4 regions of the Shewanella frigidimarina NCIMB 400 genome follow, and region 3 is predicted to be linked to each of the others. Evidence: predicted binding sites of a transcription regulator. Region 3 holds the regulator's gene; each other region holds the start of a gene.
The links. The regulator LexA, encoded in region 3, represses DNA repair genes until DNA is damaged. The targets are predictions, from matches to a motif close to TACTGTATNNNNATACAGTA.
Positions count from the first base shown of each region.

Region 1: the regulator LexA is predicted to act here: its motif matches at 1,509-1,528, upstream of SFRI_RS10750 (DUF4007 family protein).
Region 2: the regulator LexA is predicted to act here: its motif matches at 2,120-2,139, upstream of dinB (DNA polymerase IV).
Region 4: the regulator LexA is predicted to act here: its motif matches at 3,332-3,351, upstream of recN (DNA repair protein RecN).

Region 1 covers NC_008345.1:2,483,358-2,488,587, forward strand. The annotation lists gene SFRI_RS10745 (DUF262 domain-containing protein) at 1-1,225, opposite strand, end outside; gene SFRI_RS10750 (DUF4007 family protein) at 1,610-2,566, shown strand; gene SFRI_RS10755 (hypothetical protein) at 2,853-5,230, shown strand, end outside.
Region 2 covers NC_008345.1:1,117,911-1,123,140, forward strand. The annotation lists gene bfr (bacterioferritin) at 1-180, shown strand, start outside; gene bfr (bacterioferritin) at 193-660, shown strand; gene SFRI_RS04930 (hypothetical protein) at 985-1,458, shown strand; gene SFRI_RS04935 (ankyrin repeat domain-containing protein) at 1,460-1,978, shown strand; gene dinB (DNA polymerase IV) at 2,177-3,256, shown strand; gene SFRI_RS04945 (aminoacyl-histidine dipeptidase) at 3,366-4,829, opposite strand; gene SFRI_RS04950 (M17 family metallopeptidase) at 5,012-5,230, shown strand, end outside.
Region 3 covers NC_008345.1:285,088-290,317, reverse strand. The annotation lists gene plsB (glycerol-3-phosphate 1-O-acyltransferase PlsB) at 1-2,390, opposite strand, end outside; gene lexA (transcriptional repressor LexA) at 2,655-3,269, shown strand; gene SFRI_RS01365 (cell division inhibitor SulA) at 3,266-3,772, shown strand; gene coxB (cytochrome c oxidase subunit II) at 4,168-5,230, shown strand, end outside.
Region 4 covers NC_008345.1:1,225,119-1,230,348, forward strand. The annotation lists gene SFRI_RS05355 (phosphatidylglycerophosphatase A family protein) at 1-297, shown strand, start outside; gene SFRI_RS05360 (hypothetical protein) at 429-1,493, opposite strand; gene recN (DNA repair protein RecN) at 1,643-3,301, opposite strand; gene SFRI_RS05370 (AEC family transporter) at 3,430-4,398, opposite strand; gene SFRI_RS05375 (DUF3319 domain-containing protein) at 4,487-4,687, opposite strand; gene SFRI_RS05380 (YjaG family protein) at 4,772-5,230, opposite strand, start outside.

The sequences.
Region 1 (5,230 bases), 2.2 Mb from region 3:
TTGTTACCTTTACCCTACCGTCATAGGCCCGAATAAAAGCTAATATAAGTGCCTTAGTCTTGTCATTTTTATCTTTGCTCTTAATCATCCTCTCGAAGCGATCTGTAATCGAATTAAGCGATAACATAGCTTCATCAACTCCAGGTTCACCTTCATTACGTTTATAACCAATATGTTCAATAACTTTCGGAACAAAAGTTTCTATCGCTGTTAAGGGCTCACCAGTCGTATTAAGGGCTTCAAACATGTCAAAAGCATAGGATTCATTGTTAACTTCAACAAAAGTAAGACAAACTCTATGTAACAAGAATTTAGTAAAAGCTGTAATGAAAATAATATCTTGAATCTTAGTGTTATTTTTCGATGCTTTTAATAAACTTTCATCAATAGGAAAATCTAAACATATATCTAAAGTATCAACATTTACGAAATCACTAATCAGGAGTTTTTCTTCACCATCTTCATCTTGGTTTTTGAACTGAAAACCATTTTGTATACAATTAAGCTGCCTTCTGATTTCTTTAACATTATTTACAACTCGTTTACATGAGTCACTTAGCACACTAAGATCTATTTCTTTGAAAATTGTTGAACCGTCTGACTCAATAATATGTCTTTGATAGCTGATAAGTAATTCAGAAATAGGACTTTCATATACTGCATTTTTCTCATCTTTACCCCAACAATCTAATTGTGAACGAATAATCTTCGGAAGATATTTATATAAACTATGCTCAGCAGTAGTTTCAATTACAAAGTTTGATGTGTCTAAAATACTTTGTGAAACAATTTCTCTTAAATTTTCAAGAGTATCGATTGCATCATCATCTACTTCATCTTCTATTGATTTCTTCAGTTTAGGTAAAAGAAAACGTAATCTTTCGTTAAGACACATGATAATGATAGCTAGAGTAGATAAACGCTGTTGGCCGTCAATAATGAGTTTTATATGGGTAGGTGTGTGTCGTTTAGCTAAAGGATATATAGTTTGTGCGCCACTATCGTCCACACTAAGTATTGATCCAAGAAATATAATTGCGTCAGATGAATCTAGGAGATTTCTAAACACATTGTCGCAATCAGAAAACAAATCTTTGATATGGGCTTCTTCCCATGAGTAAGGTCTCTGGTAAGCAGGCATGTAAAAGCCTGTATTTTTTCTATCGCATAGTACATCAAATACAGATTGAGGATCAGCTTTGAAAATATCCAACGATTTTTGCATTAAAAGTCTCCGAAATTCAAAATCTTATCCAAATAACTAGTAGCTATATGTGGTATAAGAATATGAGCAATTAAAATTTCGTAGTGGCAAAAATTTCAAAGAAGACGTATGAATAGATCTAAGGCTTATCTAATAATCCTTCAACTTAAAGACGAATTCCTTTCGTAGCACTACAATAATATGTTTATCTTACTGAATTGAAAATATAGATTTTATGTCTTTATTTTCATAAATTTATCTCATAATCTCTTTTGATACAACAGAAATTATTATCTAACAAAACAACTGTGCAAAAGTACAGTATTTTGAATAAAATGCTTTTTTTCATCTTTAAATAGGTCTAGAATCCCCGCTGGACAATTTCTCCAGAGGCACTAATAAGCGATGAAAGCTAAGTTTACAGGTCATGACACTTTCCCTCTGCGCTATGGATGGCTATTCAAGGCAGTTAATCATTTGAATTCAAATGGTAAATTCTCAAGTTCTGATGAAGACAGCATTCGTCAATCGATAGTTGAACTTGGTGTTGGTAAAAATATGGTTAAAGCTATTCAGTATTGGGCTGAAGCTTCTAACGTGATCCATTCTGAACGATCAAATAATTCATTTACTCATGCTGTGTCACAAAATGGCGAATATCTTTTTGGTGGTGAAAGCTTAGAGGATGGAAGAGATCCTTATTTAGAATTGCCTGGTTCAATTTGGTTAGTTCATTTCTGGTTAAATTTTAATGTTGAACATTTGACGGCTTACCGTTACTTTTTTAATTTTGCAAATGTGCAACATTTTGAAAAAACAAAGCTAATCGCTGATTGTTTTGAAGATGCGAAAAAACTGGTTGATAGTGAACTAGGTAATATATCTACTATCAAGAAAGACATTGACTGCTTTTTGAATACCTATAGTAAAAAGCTCAAAGCTACTCCATCGAAAAAAAGTATCAACATAGATGAAGACCATTTTATTTCGCCTTTGTCTGAATTAAATTTGATACAAGATAACGGCGGCGGTTTTTACATTAGCAATCTATCTGAACGTCCTGAACTACCTATCGAAATATTTACTTATGCCCTGCTTGAGTTTTTTAAAACTGAAACTGTTGATTCTAAAGTCAGCACTGTCGATTTCGACTCATTATTGAGTAAACCCTGTTCACCCGGTCGTATATTCCGTTTGTCTGAATCTGGGCTTGGTCAAAAACTCGATGAAGTTCAGAACTTTACAGACAAAAACATTTCGTGGGTCGATTCATTAGGATTAAGGCAAGTCAACGTTTCTGATTATGCAAAGACCAACAGCACTCTCTATTTGAATCAATATTATGGCACTAAAAATGACTGAATCACTCATAACTATCAACCAGCGTTATAAAAGCTCAACCCGTATTGATGGTGATAGCGAAGATTTACGGTCCTTTATTGACGATTTTATTCTTCATGGTACTGCCGTTAATGTGCTTGATACTGTCAGTCGCGAATACGACGCTAATGCACAAAGGGTATATACCATTACAGGGCCTTATGGTTCAGGTAAATCTACCGTCGCGTTATTTTTATCATGTTTATTATCTACTGATACTAAGTTACGCGAGTACGCTACGGCAAAGTTACAATCATCGCCTGTCCTTTTGTCTGAATTCAAGAAAAGATTTGCTATCAACATTGGTTGGAAAACGGTTAAACATGTTTGTGGTTTAGAGTCACCTGCAAACAGTATTTTACAAAGTTTGTATATTGCACTTGGTATAACGCACGATGTGAATATAATTGCAGACTTAACTGACGATGAATGTCTTTCTGAAATTAAACTGGCTCTGTCTTCAACGCAAAGTAATGATGATGGTGTATTAATTTTACTCGATGAAATGGGCAAGGCTTTAGATTACCAATCACGCGCTAATAAGGACTTACATTTATTCCAAGCATTAGCTGACGTAGTTCAACAAGCTAATCGCCCTGTATTGATGATAGGTTTCTTACATCAAGCTTTTTCTGATTACGCTAAAAATAAAGATGCTAAAACTCAGCAAGAATGGAGTAAAGTTCAGGGGCGCTATCGAGATCTTAGTTTTAATCCATCAATTGACGAATCATTAATCCTCGTTGGTGACTCGATAACACGATCAGCTGAAATTTCCGTAAAAATAGAAAGCAAGTATGCAAAGTTAGTCAATGTCGTCAGCAGTACTTTCGCTAATCAAAATCGGAATGTTGGTGCGTTAACCGATACTCTGCCACTTGACCCTATTGTCAGTTTACTTTTAGGCCCTGTTTCAAGACGCCGCTTCTCACAAAATGAGCGTAGCTTATTCGGTTTTCTTGCATCACATGAAAAGTATGGTTTTCGTGAGTTCCTAGAAGATAACTATACACAACCTCAAGATGACTTGGTTTTATACAGGCCAGAAATGTATTGGGATTACCTTCACCATAATTTGCATCACTTAATTGTTACATCGCATGATAGTAAGGCTTGGTTGGAAGGTTGTGATGCTATATATCGCGCAGAACAAAAAGCAGAAGGTAGTGAGCTACATGTTTCTATAACTAAGGTTATTTCATTACTGACGATATTTGGTTTTCATCATCAATTACATGCTAAAAAAGATTTTTTAAAAAAATACTTTGTAAATCGTGGTTATAAAAATACTGAAATAGCTAAAGCGTTAGATGATTTACAAACATGGACTGTCATTATTTACCGACAGAAACATGATGCTTTGTTTGTATTCCAAGGTAGTGATATCGATATCAACACATTGATAAGTGAGCGTGTTGAAGCTGTTAGTCAAGGTGTTGATTGGACTAGCGTTTGTGACTTGCCGCAAAATATATTAGCGACGGCACACTATCACAAAACAGGAACAATGCGATGGGCAACAACTAAGCTCATCAATAAAGTCGAAAAATCGTTACTTGAACAGCTCTGTACTGAGCCGAAAACAGGCGAAGCTTTCCTTACTTTTGTTTTATCGGTATCACCCGATGTGACAGAAAAGTTTAAAGAAATTGCATCAAACTTAAGCCATTGCGTTATCGGTGAGTATGGCGATTTTAGCATTTTACAAACAGCTGCAATTGAGCTGATAGCACTTAAACAAATCCTTAAAGATGAGCAGAAAATCACACATGACTTGATCGCCAAGAACGAGTTAGAAAACCGCATCATCTTTGCTCAACAAAATGTAGAAAAAGAACTGCAACACATCTACAAAAATGCACAGTGGACGCATTGGAATAACCCATTACCGCCCTCATCTCCTCTTACTTCATTGGCGTCTGTGATTGCAGAAGAAATCTATCACAAAGCACCAATTGTAATTAATGAATTAGTTAACCGCTCTAAACCTTCTGGTAGTGCAAACAGTGCCATTCGTAAATTGATGAATGCAATGTTTGTAAATGGCGATAAAAAAGATTTAGGTTTCGATGAAACTAGCTTCCCACCAGAGAAAGGCTTATATCTATCGTGCTTAAAGAGCAAAGGTTGGCATAATTATACTCCTGAGGGTTATTTATTCCCCAAAACATGGAGTAAAGAAACCAAAGATGCCAATCCAAAGATGCATGCACTTTGGCAAGATGGTTTTACTTTTATTAAAGAGAACTCAACCACAGCACATGTTTCCATCGCACAGTTATATGAACGTTGGATGTTGCCACCTTTTGGCTTAACAACCGGACTTTGTCGTATCTATGGACTAGCGTTGTTAAAATCACTAGAGGGACAAATTGCCTTTTATGATTGGGATTCTACAAATCAGTTTATTTTTATTCCTGAATTAGATGAGGAACTGGTTAATAAAATCTATAAGCATCCACATGAAGCTGCGGTACGATATTTTGAAATATCTGATATTCAGAGTCATTTGTTAGAAAATTTAGCTCAAGCTACAATCGGAAATGCTAAGACTGACAGTGCTATTTTGAATATAGCAAAACACATTGTTGGAATAGTTCATAAGCTACCATCTTGGGTTAAAAAAACCAGCGGCGAGAGCTTTAG
Region 2 (5,230 bases), 830 kb from region 3:
ATTGCCATTTTGCGTGAAGCCATTAAGGTATGTGAAACTCAGCAAGATTATGTTAGCCGCGATTTATTTGAAGATTTACTCGAAGACGAAGAAGAGCATCTAGATTGGATTGAGTCGCAGCAAGAGCTTATCAATCAAACGGGTATTCAAAATTATCTTCAATCACAAATTAACGACTAATAGGAAATTATCATGAAAGGCCATCCAGAAGTCATCGACGCTTTAAATAGTTTATTAACTGGCGAATTGTCAGCCATGGATCAATATTTTGTCCATGCTCATATGTATGAAGATTGGGGATTCAATGAACTGTATACCCGTATTCTGCATGAGTCAGACGACGAGAAGTTGCATGCCGCTAAACTAGTTCAACGCATTTTGTTTTTAGAAGGCACTCCAGATGTTGGCAGCCGTGAAGCGTTGAATATTGGTAAAGATGTGCAAGAAATGCTGAGAAATGACCTTGCATACGAATATCATGTAGCAGATCATTTGCGTAAAGTTATCGCGCTATGTGAAGAAAAAGCGGATTACCAAAGCCGTGAAATTTTAGAAGTATTATTAGATGACACTGAATCTGACCACATGTACTGGTTAGAAAAACAATTAGGTCTTATTGAGCGTGTAGGTTTACAAAACTATTTACAGACCAAAATGTAATGTCTTAATTGATACGTTACATGTTAATAAAGCCCAACTGCGTTTGGGCTTTTTTGTGTCATTTCAACACTCATGTGGAGGCTCTGGAAGACAGGTTAACCGCATTAGTGCTTGCTTTTTGAACTATTCGTTTAACCTGCAAACAAAAAATAGTCCAAGCCATGAAGATTTTATGGGCTATAACAACTCATTAAGTAAACTATTTTTGTGTAAAAAACGTTCGGTGACTTCCCCCTACTCTGGAAGATATACATTAAAAGTGATAATGGTTTTTTCTAATTAAATTGATATATTTAGTTTTTAATAGGACGTATTTTAAACTATATGGAAATGAATAGAGATGTACACCTTAAAAACTTCAAAAGTAGTGAACTCATATTTGATAATGATGAAACTATAATTATTTTAAAATTCATATTTTCGAGTCAACATTCGATTATTGATGAGTTAGATATTACTGATGAAGTTCGTGAGTTTGCTCAAGGCTTGTTAGTTGAGGTTGTCGATGCATCTTATGCGATGGGATTTATCGACTCTTTATTTCGATCAACAATGAATCTTCAAGATGGTGCTAAAAAAGTCATAATAAAATTTGGGCGCAGCGCTGCAAAACATTGGTTTAGTCATGCAACAGCTAAAGACTTAATGCAAATAAAAATCTATGACAGAGTGAGAGAACAACTATCATACAGCTTCGTTCGTGTTTTAGTGTTGTATTTAAATGGAATAGCAAAAACAAACAGTCGACATTTTAGTGTTTTAGCTTTTAACCTAAATAACAAAGTTATATGGAGTTAAAATGAAACTTAAGTTACTAATTGGATGCGCTTTTACTATTATTATTATGTATTCATTAGGTGCTATTTATTCTCTTGAAAATAGCCGTGTTGAAGATGTTGTATTATGCAGTGTCGAAGATAATACGCATTACATACCAAATTCGTTCTGTGAATTTTATTTGTTTAATTTTAGATTAACGAAACAAGACTTAGATGATCTTCAGTCTGTAGGTGGCATAGCATTTTTATTTGGCATTTCTAATCAGAAAAAAAGATATGTTTATTTAGATAAATTTATCGACAATGGTGCCTCCGTTAATACTAAAAGTAAGATTGATGGACTACCGCCTCTTCATGCCGCAATCTTACTCAATGATAAAAAATTAGTTGAATACTTACTGAGCAAAGGCAGTGCCCCTCAACTGCTAGATAGTCAATTACGGTTAAATGCTTATGATTTTGTACTGTTTTTGAAAAGAAAGAATGACTCAATAAATCGAATTGAAGTCATAAGAATGTTGTCTACAATCAATTTATAAATTGAATAATTTGCTAGATGATTTAGCTTTTTTCAGAATAATATTTTATTGCGTTTTAGGATGGCTTGAAGCTAGCTTTTGACATTTAAAAATATCTTGAGTCACATTTATTCATTATATTAATAATAAGCAATGATTGAATACTGTTTTTATATACAGTATCATTGTTTCAATTAAGATAATGATGATGGTTATAGAATGCGTAAAATCATTCACATCGATATGGATTGTTATTTTGCCGCGGTAGAAATGCGCGATTTTCCTGAGTTGAGAGGAAAACCCATTGCTGTTGGCGGCAGAAGTGACCGCCGAGGTGTGATAAGTACCTGCAGCTATGAGGCCCGCAAATTTGGGGTGCGTAGCGCTATGTCCAGTTATCATGCGTTGCAGTTGTGTCCGCAATTGATTTTAGTACCAGGGCGGATGGAAGTGTATAAATCGGTGTCACTGCAAATACGTGAGATTTTTCATCGATACACTGATCTTGTTGAGCCTTTGTCTTTGGACGAAGCGTATCTTGATGTGACTGATTGCGATGCTCACCAAGGCAGTGCGACATTAATTGCCAAGACGATACGAGATGAGATTTTTGAGGTTACCGGATTAACTGCTTCAGCTGGTATAGCACCCATTAAGTTTTTAGCCAAAATTGCATCCGATTTAAATAAGCCGAATGGACAATATGTTATCACTCCAAATCAAATTGCTGATTTTGTAAAAGACCTACCGCTGAGTAAAATTCCTGGAGTTGGTAAAGTCACTTCAAAAAAGTTAGCCGATATTGGCTTAACCACTTGTTATGATGTGCAGCAATACCCTAAAGTGCAATTAATTGAGGCCTTTGGTAAGTTTGGCCATGTGTTGGCTGAGCGTGCTCAAGGGATCGATTCAAGACAAATTAGCCCGCATCGAGTGCGTAAGTCTGTCGGGGTTGAAACGACATTAGCCAAAGACATTTTTACGTTAGAGCAATGTCATCAGGTATTACCGCAACTGATTCAAGAGCTGAGTACTCGGGTTCGTCGCAGTGCAAAAGACCGACAGATCCATAAGCAGGTTGTGAAACTGAAATTTAATGATTTTAAGCAGACCACCATCGAGCATCGCAGTGATGAGATTTCGATTAACCTGTTTCATGAGTTATTGCTGCAAGCATTACAACGAAGCCAAGGGCGAGGGATTCGATTAGTCGGTGTGAGCGTTGGCCTAGCGGATGTGACGTTGGCTTCTTCCGAGAGTAGTGTCGATCAAATTACTCAACTCGATTTACAATTTTAGGCGCCCATTTTATAACGGAAACCATAGAGAGAAAAAAGGCGACATTGCTGTCGCCTTTCTTATATGGCTTATCAGCCAATTATAACCATAGCCACAATCACTTGACTGATTACGCCTCTTTAGCTGGGATACGCTCTAATACAGCAAGCAGTAATTCCCAATATTGACCAACCGTGGTGATGTTGACCATTTCATCTGGGCTGTGCGGATAACGAATCGTCGGACCAATCGATACCATATCCATGTGCGGATAAGGTTCTTTAAATAAACCACATTCAAGACCTGCATGAATAACCATCACGGTAGGATCTTTTTTATAAATATCGTTATAGGTGTCACGCACAATTTCCATAACAGGTGAGCTAGTGTCTGGTTTCCAACCTGGATAAGCACCGCTTAAATCAATGCTACCACCCGATAGATTTGATAGTGCGGTTAGCATACCAGTGACTTCTTCACGTCCCGAATCGATTAATGAACGAATAAGGCATAATATTTCTACGCTTTCATCTTCAGTGCTGATCACGCCGATATTTAATGATGTTTCAGTGACGCCTTCTACTTCATCGCTCATGCGGATAACACCGTTAGGGCTAGCATGTAATAAGTCGATTAAGGTATTTTGCGCTTCTTCGTCCATCACTTTTGTTGGTGCATCAATTGCGGCTAACGTGAGTAACATGGCAGGATCAGCTACGGCTAACTCTTCACGCACTAACGCTTGAAATGACTCAATAGCTTGTTTTAATGCTTCAACATTTTCAGCTGGCAACATCAATTGAACGTTAGCTTCACGCGGAATCGCATTACGCAGCGAACCACCACTAAAGCTGACTAGCTCTAAGGCTAATTCGTCACTGTATTTAAATAAAAATCGCGCTAATAACTTGTTAGCGTTACCACGACCAAGATGAATATTGACACCAGAATGGCCGCCTTTTAAACCCGACATAGTCAGTGAAAAGCTGGCGTTGCTTTGTTCTGGTGCTTGCCAAGACATTGGTACACTTATTTGTGCATCAACACCGCCGGCGCAACCCATGTAGATTTCACCTTCTTGCTCTGAATCAGTATTAATTAAAATTTCAGCATCAAGGTAACCGGCTTCTAAACCAAAAGCGCCAGTCATGCCGGCTTCTTCATCAATGGTGAGCAGTACTTCGAGTGGCCCGTGCTTAATGTCTTTACTGCCTAAAATGGCCAACGCCGAAGACATACCAATACCGTTATCAGAACCTAAGGTTGTTCCTCTAGCTTTAACCCAATCACCGTCAACATAGGCTTCAATCGGATCGGTTTCAAAATTATGTACTTTGTCGGCATTTTTTTGCGGCACCATATCAATGTGCGCTTGTAACACCACTATTTTGCAGTTTTCCATTCCTGCAGTAGCAGGCTTACGGATGATTAAATTACCCACTTTGTCTTCAACAACCGCAAGGCCTTGAGCTTTTGCCCATTGTTGAATATGTTGTGATAACGCATGTTCATGCTTTGATGGATGTGGAATAGCGCAAATTTGTTCAAACCATTGCCATAGAGGCTGAGGATATAATTGAGTTAATGCAGTCACGAAACGCCCTCTAAGATGAAATCAAGTCGATATACGACACAAAATATAACTGCGACTATTTTAACATATTCTGCGCAGTTACTTGATATTGCGATACCGATTTGCCAAGGTTTAGTCCACAAATCTGTAAATAATTATGAACCCACTAATTTATCTATATCCCTAAAGAGTAAGGATCTTATATGACCCAAGTGAATAAAGCGCTTACTGCGTTCCAAGTGCCAATTATTGATGTCACAACTGATGAGGCTATTTTTGAAGGCGAAGGTTGGGACGCTGTTGTCGTGATAGCGACGAGTTTAGCTGAGATCAAACAAGATGAAGTGAGTTTGCTTGCTGCACACGCTAGTCAAATAGATTTCCGTGTCGGTAAAAGTGCCACGTTGCTTTTTGCGCCAGGG
Region 3 (5,230 bases):
ATGGTTTGTCTTACTAAAGAGCTGAGTAATTTATTAGCGTTATCACGAATTCTGATCACTTCTGCACGATGTTCGTCGCTGCATAAATAGCCCAATTCTTTCAGTTTCACACTCAGGGTGTTATATAATTTTTTGTCATAAAATTCTGGTGCGGTAATACCGTGCAGCGCGCCTAATCGTTGGGCTAACAAATGGCTATCGCGTTCCAGTTCTGAGCGCTCAAGATCTGGTTTTATTGCCAGTAAATTAAAAATAATCGCATAACGTTGCAACGTTTCACTGATAGTTTCGGCTAACAATAACACTTGGGTAATATGACGAGGCGTTATCTCAAATTGATCGCTACCTGTCAGTAAACCTTGTTCAACCATGAAATCTAAAATGCAATCTACATGTTTAGGCACATCATCAATGCTCATAAAGAGTTCAGCTTTAAGCAATGGATAAAAGTCCATTACAATGGCATGAATTCGCTGACGGTCGCACACATCATAATGCACTAAACAACTGGCAATTAATGACGGAAGCGCCATTAAGTGAATAATATTGTTACGGTAATAACTCATGGTGATGGCAATTTTTTCATCAACAGAAATGATTTCGCCAATAAGGTCTTTGGTACTCACAAACTTATTTAACGACAAACAATGATCAACAATTGACTTGCCATTACCTTCTGCCACTGAGGCGTATTCGGTATAAGGCACTGTTTTAAGTAAGGCTAAATACAAATCAAGCTGACGCTCTAACTGGCTTCTTTCTAACGCATTTTGCTCTGACGCTAGTAACACTAAACTGGTCAATGTTACTGAGCTGGCTGCGGCAGCGCCATTGATATTAGTCATTACACGGTTAGCCAATAAATTAACTGATGGCGTAAACCAAGACGGTTTTTGATCAGGATCTTTAGCTAGCTCATCACGCCACTCTGGCGCCTGCTGATTTAAGAACTGTTGTAAATTAATCGGCTCACCAAAATTCACATAACCTTGGCCAAAATTGCCTAACTTACGAATAGCACCAAAGACCTGCCAAACTGATTCTTTTTTCTTTTTCTTACCGCTTAATTCTTTGTGATACGTCGCCACTTCCATCACATGGTCATAACCTAAATACACGGGTACTAATGTCACTGGGCGCTCTATCCCACGAAGCACACTATTAATTGTCATAGCCAACATACCGGTTTTAGGCGCTAACAAACGTCCGGTACGCGAACGGCCGCCTTCAGTGAAATACTCGACCGCATAACCCTTAGCAAATAACTGATCTAAATATTCACGAAATACTGCGGTATAAAGTTTATTACCATTAAAACTACGACGGATAAAGAATGCACCACCACGGCGGAACATCGGCCCTGCTGGCCAAAAATTAAGGTTAATACCGGCAGCAATGTGCGGCGGAACCATGCCCTGATAATACAAAATATACGACAGTAGCAAGTAATCCATATGGCTACGATGACAAGGAACGTAAACAATTTCATGGCCATCATGATGTAACTGTCTTACTTGTTCGGCACCTTTGATATTGATACCACTGTATAATTTGTTCCATAACCAAGTCAGGAAACGTTCGGCAATACGCACCAAACTATCAGAATAGTCGGCGGCAATTTCATCAAGGTATTCAATGGCGGTTTCACGCGCTTTCTCGACCGTTACTTTCTTATTCGCAGACTCTTCTTCAATGGCTTTTTTGATAGATTCTGATTTTAATAAAGAGGCAAACAACGCTTGTCGATTAGGTAATTGTGGCCCTGTCATCACTTTGCGTTGACGGCGGAAATGCACTCGGGCAACTCGGGTTAATTTGTGAGCAATTCTTTTATCAGTACCATGTTCATCGGCCATATGACGAAGCGATAGTGCATTAGAAAACTGGACGAAATTATGGCGCCCTAAAAATAAAATCATTAACCATTTACGTAACCACGTAGGGTTTTCACGTTCAAATACTGCAGCTTTCATGCTGTCTTCTTCTTTACCGGGTGTACGTCCCCAATAAAGGCAAACAGGAACCAACTGTATATCTAATTCAGGACTCTCACTGTGAAGTGACAATAAGCTGGTAAAATAATTAAGGAATTTGTCACCACTTTCACGTTTACCAAATAGTGGTTTGCGGCCCTCTAAACAGACCACACGAGGCACGGTTAAGCCATCAAGCTGTAATGGCTCATAAGGACTGGGCAGACCAAAGCCCTCGGTGATTTCGCTCAACGCGGCAATATCGCTAATAGATTCCGTTTTCATTAAATAAACCAAAGGTTTAGTTGGATCTATATTGAGGTCATCAAAAGGATCGTGAGGGACCACAATGGTCTGTACCATCCACTTTTGAATCCATCTTAATGCTCGTAAAAATATTGAATCTGGTTTTGACATGGTTATTTTCGCAACATAAGCCACTGTAATATTGATGTATAGGATACCAGAAACCACCCTGCTTACACTATCAGACCGATCTATCTTTACGCTTAAGCTCTCACTATCAGAAATAACATAAGACAGAACATTAGTAATAGTTAACTAAAACATATTGTTGAGTGATACTTAATCAACAAAATACAAAAAATAGTTGGTTAATACTTGCGCGAACATAAACACTGTATATAATGACAGTCACTGTATAAAAAGACAGGAATCATCATGAGACCGTTAACGCCGCGCCAAGCAGAAATTTTAGACTTAATTAAAAACAATATCGCCGAAACAGGTATGCCACCCACTCGTGCTGAAATTGCGAATCGTCTTGGCTTTAAAAGTGCTAATGCCGCCGAAGAGCATTTAAAAGCATTAGCCAAAAAAGGCTTTATCGAGATCATGCCTGGGACCTCAAGAGGCATTCGTTTACCTCAAGAAGAACAGGTTGAAACCGGTCTGCCACTGATTGGACAGGTTGCTGCTGGTGAACCAATTTTGGCTCAAGAGCATGTAGAGCAATACTATCAAGTCGATCCAAACATGTTTAAGCCCGCCGCAGATTTTTTGCTGCGAGTACGTGGTGACAGCATGAAAAATATCGGAATTTTAGAAGGCGACTTACTCGCTGTACATAAAATGCAGCAAGCACGTAATGGCCAGGTTGTTGTGGCACGTGTTGATGATGACGTCACCGTAAAACGATTTGAACAAAAAGGTAATGTGATTTATCTGCATGCCGAAAATGAAGATTACAATCCGATAAAAGTAGATTTAAGTTGCCAAAGCCTAACCATCGAAGGGCTTGCCGTTGGCGTTATCCGTAATGGAGATTGGTTATGAACAAACTAATGGGCATCGCGCCACGCCACCCGGGCTTATGGGTAGATTTAACTGAAACAGAACTGCATAGCACCCAAACCATTCAAACATTACAAACTGTCACTCAAGGTGAAGCTGAACTGAGCCAATTGTGCAGCCAGTTAGCGATATTGAGCCAGCAAGGCAGATGGATTGTATTAATTAGCCCGCCCCATATTGGCTATAAACATATGCTGGCAAGTGCTGGTGTAAGAATGGATCGCATTTTACTGGTGCACACCAAAGATGAAGTCGAAACATTATGGGCCATGGAGAAAGCGCTCACTAGCGGTACATCGAGCGCAGTAGTGACTTGGACAAGCTCACTTGATGCTCGCGATAGTCGCCGTTTAGAAATTGTCGCTAAAAGTGCACGTGCATTAGGGGTGGTAATTGAAGATGTGAATGCTCACTTACCTCACAAACATCAACTTGTTAGCCCTACTTTAACAAATGGAACAAGTAATTTTTGCTCATTTCACTAAGCACGAACCCTTCATTACCAAGCCCTGTATTGAATTCAGGGTTTTTTTTCATCTTTTTTCAGCCTATTAGCCAACAAAGTGATCTTGATCAATGTTTAATCTACAAGTAATGTGGTTAACAAGGATGAAACATTTTTTATCTTTAATTGGACGGGAATGACAGTAATCAAGATTACTTTCAGACCAATGATCCAAATCAAAATTGATAAGTTCAGTCGTAGGTACAAGCGTGGTGCACAGCTAACAATAAAACCGTAAACCGTCTGTTTACAGCCACCAAAGTACTTTGAGGTCATCAAACTTTTTTCGGGAACCGAAGAGTTTGCATAGAGCAGAGAATTACTGTGTGACTCTTCTTTGTAGTTGCTATTTGCAATTAGCAGAGGAGTAGTCTTGTGAAGCAATGGTTGTATTGTTTACTGGTTGTGTTTGTAGCACTTCCGCTTGGGGCAACAGAAATGCCCCTCAACATGACTCAAGGCGTGACAGATATCAGTGGCAAGGTTTACGACCTCCATATGACAATTCTTTATATCTGTTGTGTAATTGGGTTAGTGGTGTTTGGGATCATGATTTACTCAATGATTTATCACCGCAAATCAAAAGGCGCTGTCGCGGCCAATTTTCACGAAAGTACCAAAGTGGAAATTGCTTGGACCGTCATCCCTTTCATCATCTTAATCGGCATGGCTATTCCAGCCACCAAAACCTTGATTGCTATGGAAGATCCCAGTGATGCTGATCTCACCATAAAAATTACTGGGTCGCAGTGGAAGTGGCATTACAGCTATTTTGATAAAGACATCGAATTTTACAGCACATTATCCACCCCCAGAGCTCAAATTGATGGCAGTGAGGCCAAAGGAGAACATTACCTCCTCGAAGTCGATAAGCCATTAGTACTGCCTATTAATCAAAAAGTGCGCTTCTTGATGACATCTGATGATGTTATTCATTCATGGTGGGTGCCGGCGTTTGCCGTTAAAAAAGATGCCAATCCAGGCTTTATTAACGAATCGTGGACCCGCATTGATAAACCCGGTATTTACCGCGGCCAATGTGCCGAATTATGCGGTAAAGACCATGGTTTCATGCCGATTGTGGTGCAAGCATTATCGGAGGCCGATTTTGATAATTGGTTAGTGGAGCAAAAACAACTAGCAAGTAATGCTGCTGCAGCCGCTGCGGCATCAATGTCTAAAACCTTGTCTCTTGAGGAGCTAACCTCACAAGGTGAGCAAATCTATATTGCTAGGTGCGCCGCTTGTCATCAACCCAATGGCGCGGGTCTTCCTGGTGTATTCCCATCATTAATTGGCAGCCCTATCATAAAAGGGCCTGTTGAAGATCACCTGAATATCGTCTTAAACGGTAAACCAGGAACCGCAATGCAAGCCTTTGCAAAACAACTTAGCGCCCAAGAAATTGCCGCAGTAATTACCTTTGAGCGTAATGCCT
Region 4 (5,230 bases), 940 kb from region 3:
ATGCTCGCTGGATTCTATATTTGTGGCAAAGCAGCTAAAGATATGGGCGTACATGACCATGGTGCAATTGTATGGGACGAAGTAGTTGGCTTGATGATCACCATGATTGCAGCGCCTTTAGGTTTTATGTGGTTAGCACTTGGTTTTGTACTATTTCGCTTTTTTGATATCGTAAAACCATGGCCTATTCGCTGGCTCGATGCCAAAGTGCATGGCGGTTTTGGGATAATGATTGATGATGTATTGGCGGGAATATTTTCGTTAATCGGTGTACAACTAGCGGTCTATTATCTATAAATATTTTATCAATACCAGATTATAAGTAGCTGATTATAACAATGATTATAAACGCATCTAATACATAAAAAGAGCATATTTGTGCTCTTTTTTGTCGATAATACTCATACTAAATCAGTTGCAGCTACTTACTAGGATGATTTTGCGGTAAGTAGATTCGTCCGCAATTGCTCTAACTCTGTATTCATATTAGTTAAACGTTGTTTGTAATCTGTTCCATAAACAGTGCAGTTAAATAGTTTACCAATCGGATTGTAGCGTAACATCCATAATTGCTGAAAATAATTGTCGTTAGAACAATAATTTGGTTCTTTGAGTGTGTGCATCGAGGTCGTTGAAACCGGTTCCTTTACTAGGCTGACAATATACTCGGCCATGAGATTGTCACTGTCTGTTGGCTTAAGCAACGCATATGCTAACCATTTCTCATAAAAAGCCACACTATCAGACTGCACTTCAATTAACATTTGTTCTGTAACGTTATGGGCAAAAAGCCATTCTCCAGAAAATATCCGTTCAAAATCACTATCAGTTAACTCGAATGATGTTTGCCAAGCTGTGACTTTGGTTACAACAGCTGCATCTGTGGTCTTAGCTAAAGTGCTAGCTAAATTAAGCTGATATTTTATCATGTTAACGGCAATCATATGATTGAGTGTTGAGCGAGATGAGTGATAAACCATATTCCAAAAATGTGCATCTTTGTTTAAAAATGCTACCGCAGCTTGTTGGTCAAGTTTGTTGTCAGATGTATCTACACTTATTATCGCAGCAAGCTGACGAACATCTCTTAACTTAAAAAGCAGACCCCAGTGAGCTTGATTATTTGGGGTTAAAGACTGTGGTTCTTCTTGCCAATAAGGCATATCTAATAATGTATTATATTGTTGTATATTGGCTTTATGAGCGCCAATGACATTTCTAATACTATCGCTATTATCGCTAATAAATTCACTGCATATTATCAAATCCGTTTGATAACAAGCGGTTTTAAAATTGTCAGTTAACTCAACTTCTTGCTCGCTGAAGCTGATTAATGGTTTTTTATCATTTGTTTTATCATCTCCTATTGTGCCTACGATAGTAATTGCATACTCATAGCCATTTTCGCTAGGGTCGATAGGTTGCTGTTTTAGCCAGTTTTCAACTAAAAGAGTGTTAGGTGACTTTGTTCTGTCTGTTGCATTAATGGCCACTAAACAGACAACGGTAAATACCAGTAAGCTACATATTAGCCCGACAAAAATACCCAAGCCCTTTATTACTTTCATCATTATGATTTATCCGTAAATCTATTTTAACTTTACGTTAACATATTGATTTGCTTTTTATAAGTGCATAACGATTATTGCAACAGCTCACGGGCATTAGCCAAGGTATTTTCTGTAATGACATCACCACCTAATAAGCGTGCAAGTTCATTCACCCGTTGATCTTTATCTAAGGTCTGCATGGTCGTTTCGGTGTTGCCACCTTTATTAAATTTATTCACAAACATATGTTGATGGCCATTACCTGCAACTTGCGGCAAATGGGTGACACATAACACTTGAGTCGACTCACCAAGGCTACGTAACATACGACCGACGACAGATGCTGTTGGTCCAGAAATACCCACATCAACTTCATCGAATATGAGTGTTGGAGTGGCGACTTTTTTAGCTGTGATCACTTGAATACCTAATCCAATACGCGATAACTCACCGCCAGAGGCTACTTTAGAAATCGGTTGTAATGGTTGCCCAGGGTTCGTGGTAACCATAAATTCAATGCTATCGCAGCCATTAACTGAAATGTTGTCCGGATTATGATTAATCTGAATGGTAAATTTACCCTTAGGCATATTGAGCTCATGGATAGACTGAGTGACTAGCTTGTCTAATTCTTTGGCATAACGACTACGACTTTGACTCAGTTTTTGTGCATTGGTTAAATAGGCATTTCTGGTGGCTTCAAGTTGTTGTCTTATACCATCTAATTTAGTTTCATCGTCAGCAAGTTCGGTTAATTCATTCATCAATGCTTGATGATGTAGCGCCAACTTATCTGCACTCACATGATGCTTACGCGCCAATTGCATTGCCGTTGAAAGGCGTTTATCTAAATAGGCAAAATGTTCTGGGTCAAGTTCTAAACTGCTTAAATAACTTTCAATTTCGCTAGCGCTTTCTTGTACTTGAATTAACGCATCGCTAATCATAGTACCAATAGGTGCAAGGGATTCATCATAACCTTGAAGCGTATCAGCAATGCTGGCTACTTTATTAAGCAGAGATTCTATATTGCCTTCATCACTTTCGGTCAATAAGTGTAACCCTGCTTGGCAACGTTCAATTAAATCTGTGCCATTGGCTAAGCGTTTGTGTTCTTGTTCTATTTCATCAAATTCTTCCAAGCCTAAGTTAAACTCATTAAGCTCTTCTACTTGATATTGCAGTAGCTGTTGACGCGAAATGCGTTCGTGCTGAGCTTGCTCAAGATGCTTTAGCTCGTTTTCCACTTGTTTGCAGCGTTGATAGCTAGCGCTAACGCTATCAAGCAGTATTTTGTGGTTAGCATAGTGGTCGAGTAGGTTTAATTGATGCTCGCTTTTAAGCATTGCGTGATGTGCATGTTGGCCGTGAACACCAATCAATAGTTGTCCGATGGCTTTTAATTGCGTCACAGGCACAGGATTACCATTTATGTAGGCTCTTGAGCGGCCATCACTGTTAATGGTTCGACGCAATATACACTCATCTTCAGCATCAAGATCGCTATCTTCAAGCCAGCGTTTGGCTAAAGGAACATCATGAAGGGTAAATCGTGCACTTACTTCAGTTTTGGTGGCTCCAGGCCTGACAGTGTTGGCATCACTTCGATTACCAAGACATAATCCAAGCGCATCGATAGCAATCGATTTACCTGCACCTGTTTCGCCGGTGATGCTTGTCATACCGGCTTTAAAGTCGAGTTCTAAAAAGCGTACTATAGCAAAGTTGTTGATGCTGAGTTGGCAAAGCATAATGAATTCCTGTCAATGAAACTACCAAACCACTGTATTGATAAACAGTATATACTGATTTTATATACAGTAAAGTGGTTGGACAATAATTATCGTTGACTATTTTATCATCTAGGTTTGATTGATCATTAAGCAATGGATTTTAAAAGTGTTTCTATTATTGGCAAACTGATAAAAGTGATTAATGTACCATATAAAATGCCTTGGGCGCTGACGTTGGCGTTTATTTGGTAGCGGTCGGCCAAAAGATACACACTTGCTGCCGTTGGTAACGCTGCTAAAATAACTCCCATGGTCAGTAATTCCTTTTCTACGCCGAACAGTTTGAGTAATCCAAAGGCGATTAATGGTTGAATAATTAACTTGAGTAAATTGATTAAATTCAGTTCCGCAATCAAACCAATACTGAACATCTTTGTGTCAGATTGATGTCGTAAGGCTTTGGCAAGTACCATTCCTATGGCAAACAGTGCACATGGGCTAGAGGTATTTCCCACCTGGTGTAACATTAACCCCAGACTATCCGGTAAGGTAATATGCAGTGCTGATAAACCAATGCCAATAACACTACCAACCACGATTGGGTTTTTATACAGGGCATTAGCCATGATGACGATGGCATGGTCGGTTGATTGTTTATCACGACTGGCTAGCTCAATTGATACTAAAGCAAAAGCAAACATGATCACTGACAACAAGCTGGCAATCGCTGCAGCGACTAATGCCATTTTATGACCTGGGAATAATAAACTCAGCAATGGAATACCAATAAATGCGGTATTACCAAAGGTAGCGTTTAATGCGCGCATTGCCGCAACGGCTTGCTTCTTAGGTGTGCTAAGTAGTGATACAACAATCACTAAGGCGTAAGTAATGACCATCGCTAGGCTAAACCCACCGATAAAGCCCCATTGAATAATGTCTTCAATGCGCGTTTCAGCTAGCACAATCAATAATATTGCGGGGAAAGCAATGTAATAGACAAACTGATTGAGGATCAAATCGGTGTCTGCTGGCAACAGTCGCATTTTTTGAACAATACTGCCGAGCAGCATAATAATAAATACAGCGATTAGCGGGGTAAGAATACTGGACATCCCTCGCAATTCCTTAGCAAAATGATAATAAGATCACTTTACTGCTTTTCGATAGGCAGATGCAATTAGGCTAAAGTTAAACGAGTGATTATTTGTCAGATTTTAAGGCTAAATTCGCCTTTGATATTTTCGGAGGGGGTAATATTCCCAGTTCAGAAAAAAAATGCACTTGCCTTCTTAATTCAAATAACGAACCTACTCGTACCTGATTACCAATTACTAGTGTCCAGTCATCAGTTTTACCATTGGCGTTACTGAAAGTGAAACCTTGATAAAAAATTCTTCTCATTGCACGAGACTCAATAAAAAGCCTGAATAATTTCAGGCTAAATGATGTTGATTGACATTAATCTATTTGTTCTACAAGTTCGTACTACAGGCTAATACCAATATTAGACACACCAGCTTCGATAATATCTTTACGCAAACCTTTAACCAGTTCGCTGGTTATGTCTGGATTGGCTTCGATAATGTCGAGTAACATGCCTTGTAATTCTTTTTCTTGTTCCATTACTGGATGCGAAAAAACAAACTCATCGAGTTCTTCATCCATTAATGATTCATCACTAATAGCTTCAATATAATTGGCGACGGTGCTTGATGATAACTTACTGATGTTAGTAATATCTTCTTCAATTTTTCCATCTATCGCACCCATTAAGGTGACGATGGCAACAGCCGCATCCATGGCGGGATAAGCACCATAGGCTTCAAAGTCGCTAGGATCAGGGGTGTTTTCATCGAGGCGCTGTAAATGCACATCAATATTGAACTTAAGCTTTTTGTCATATTGGCTTTGCCATAATAACTCTAGTGCAGTACCTAATACCTG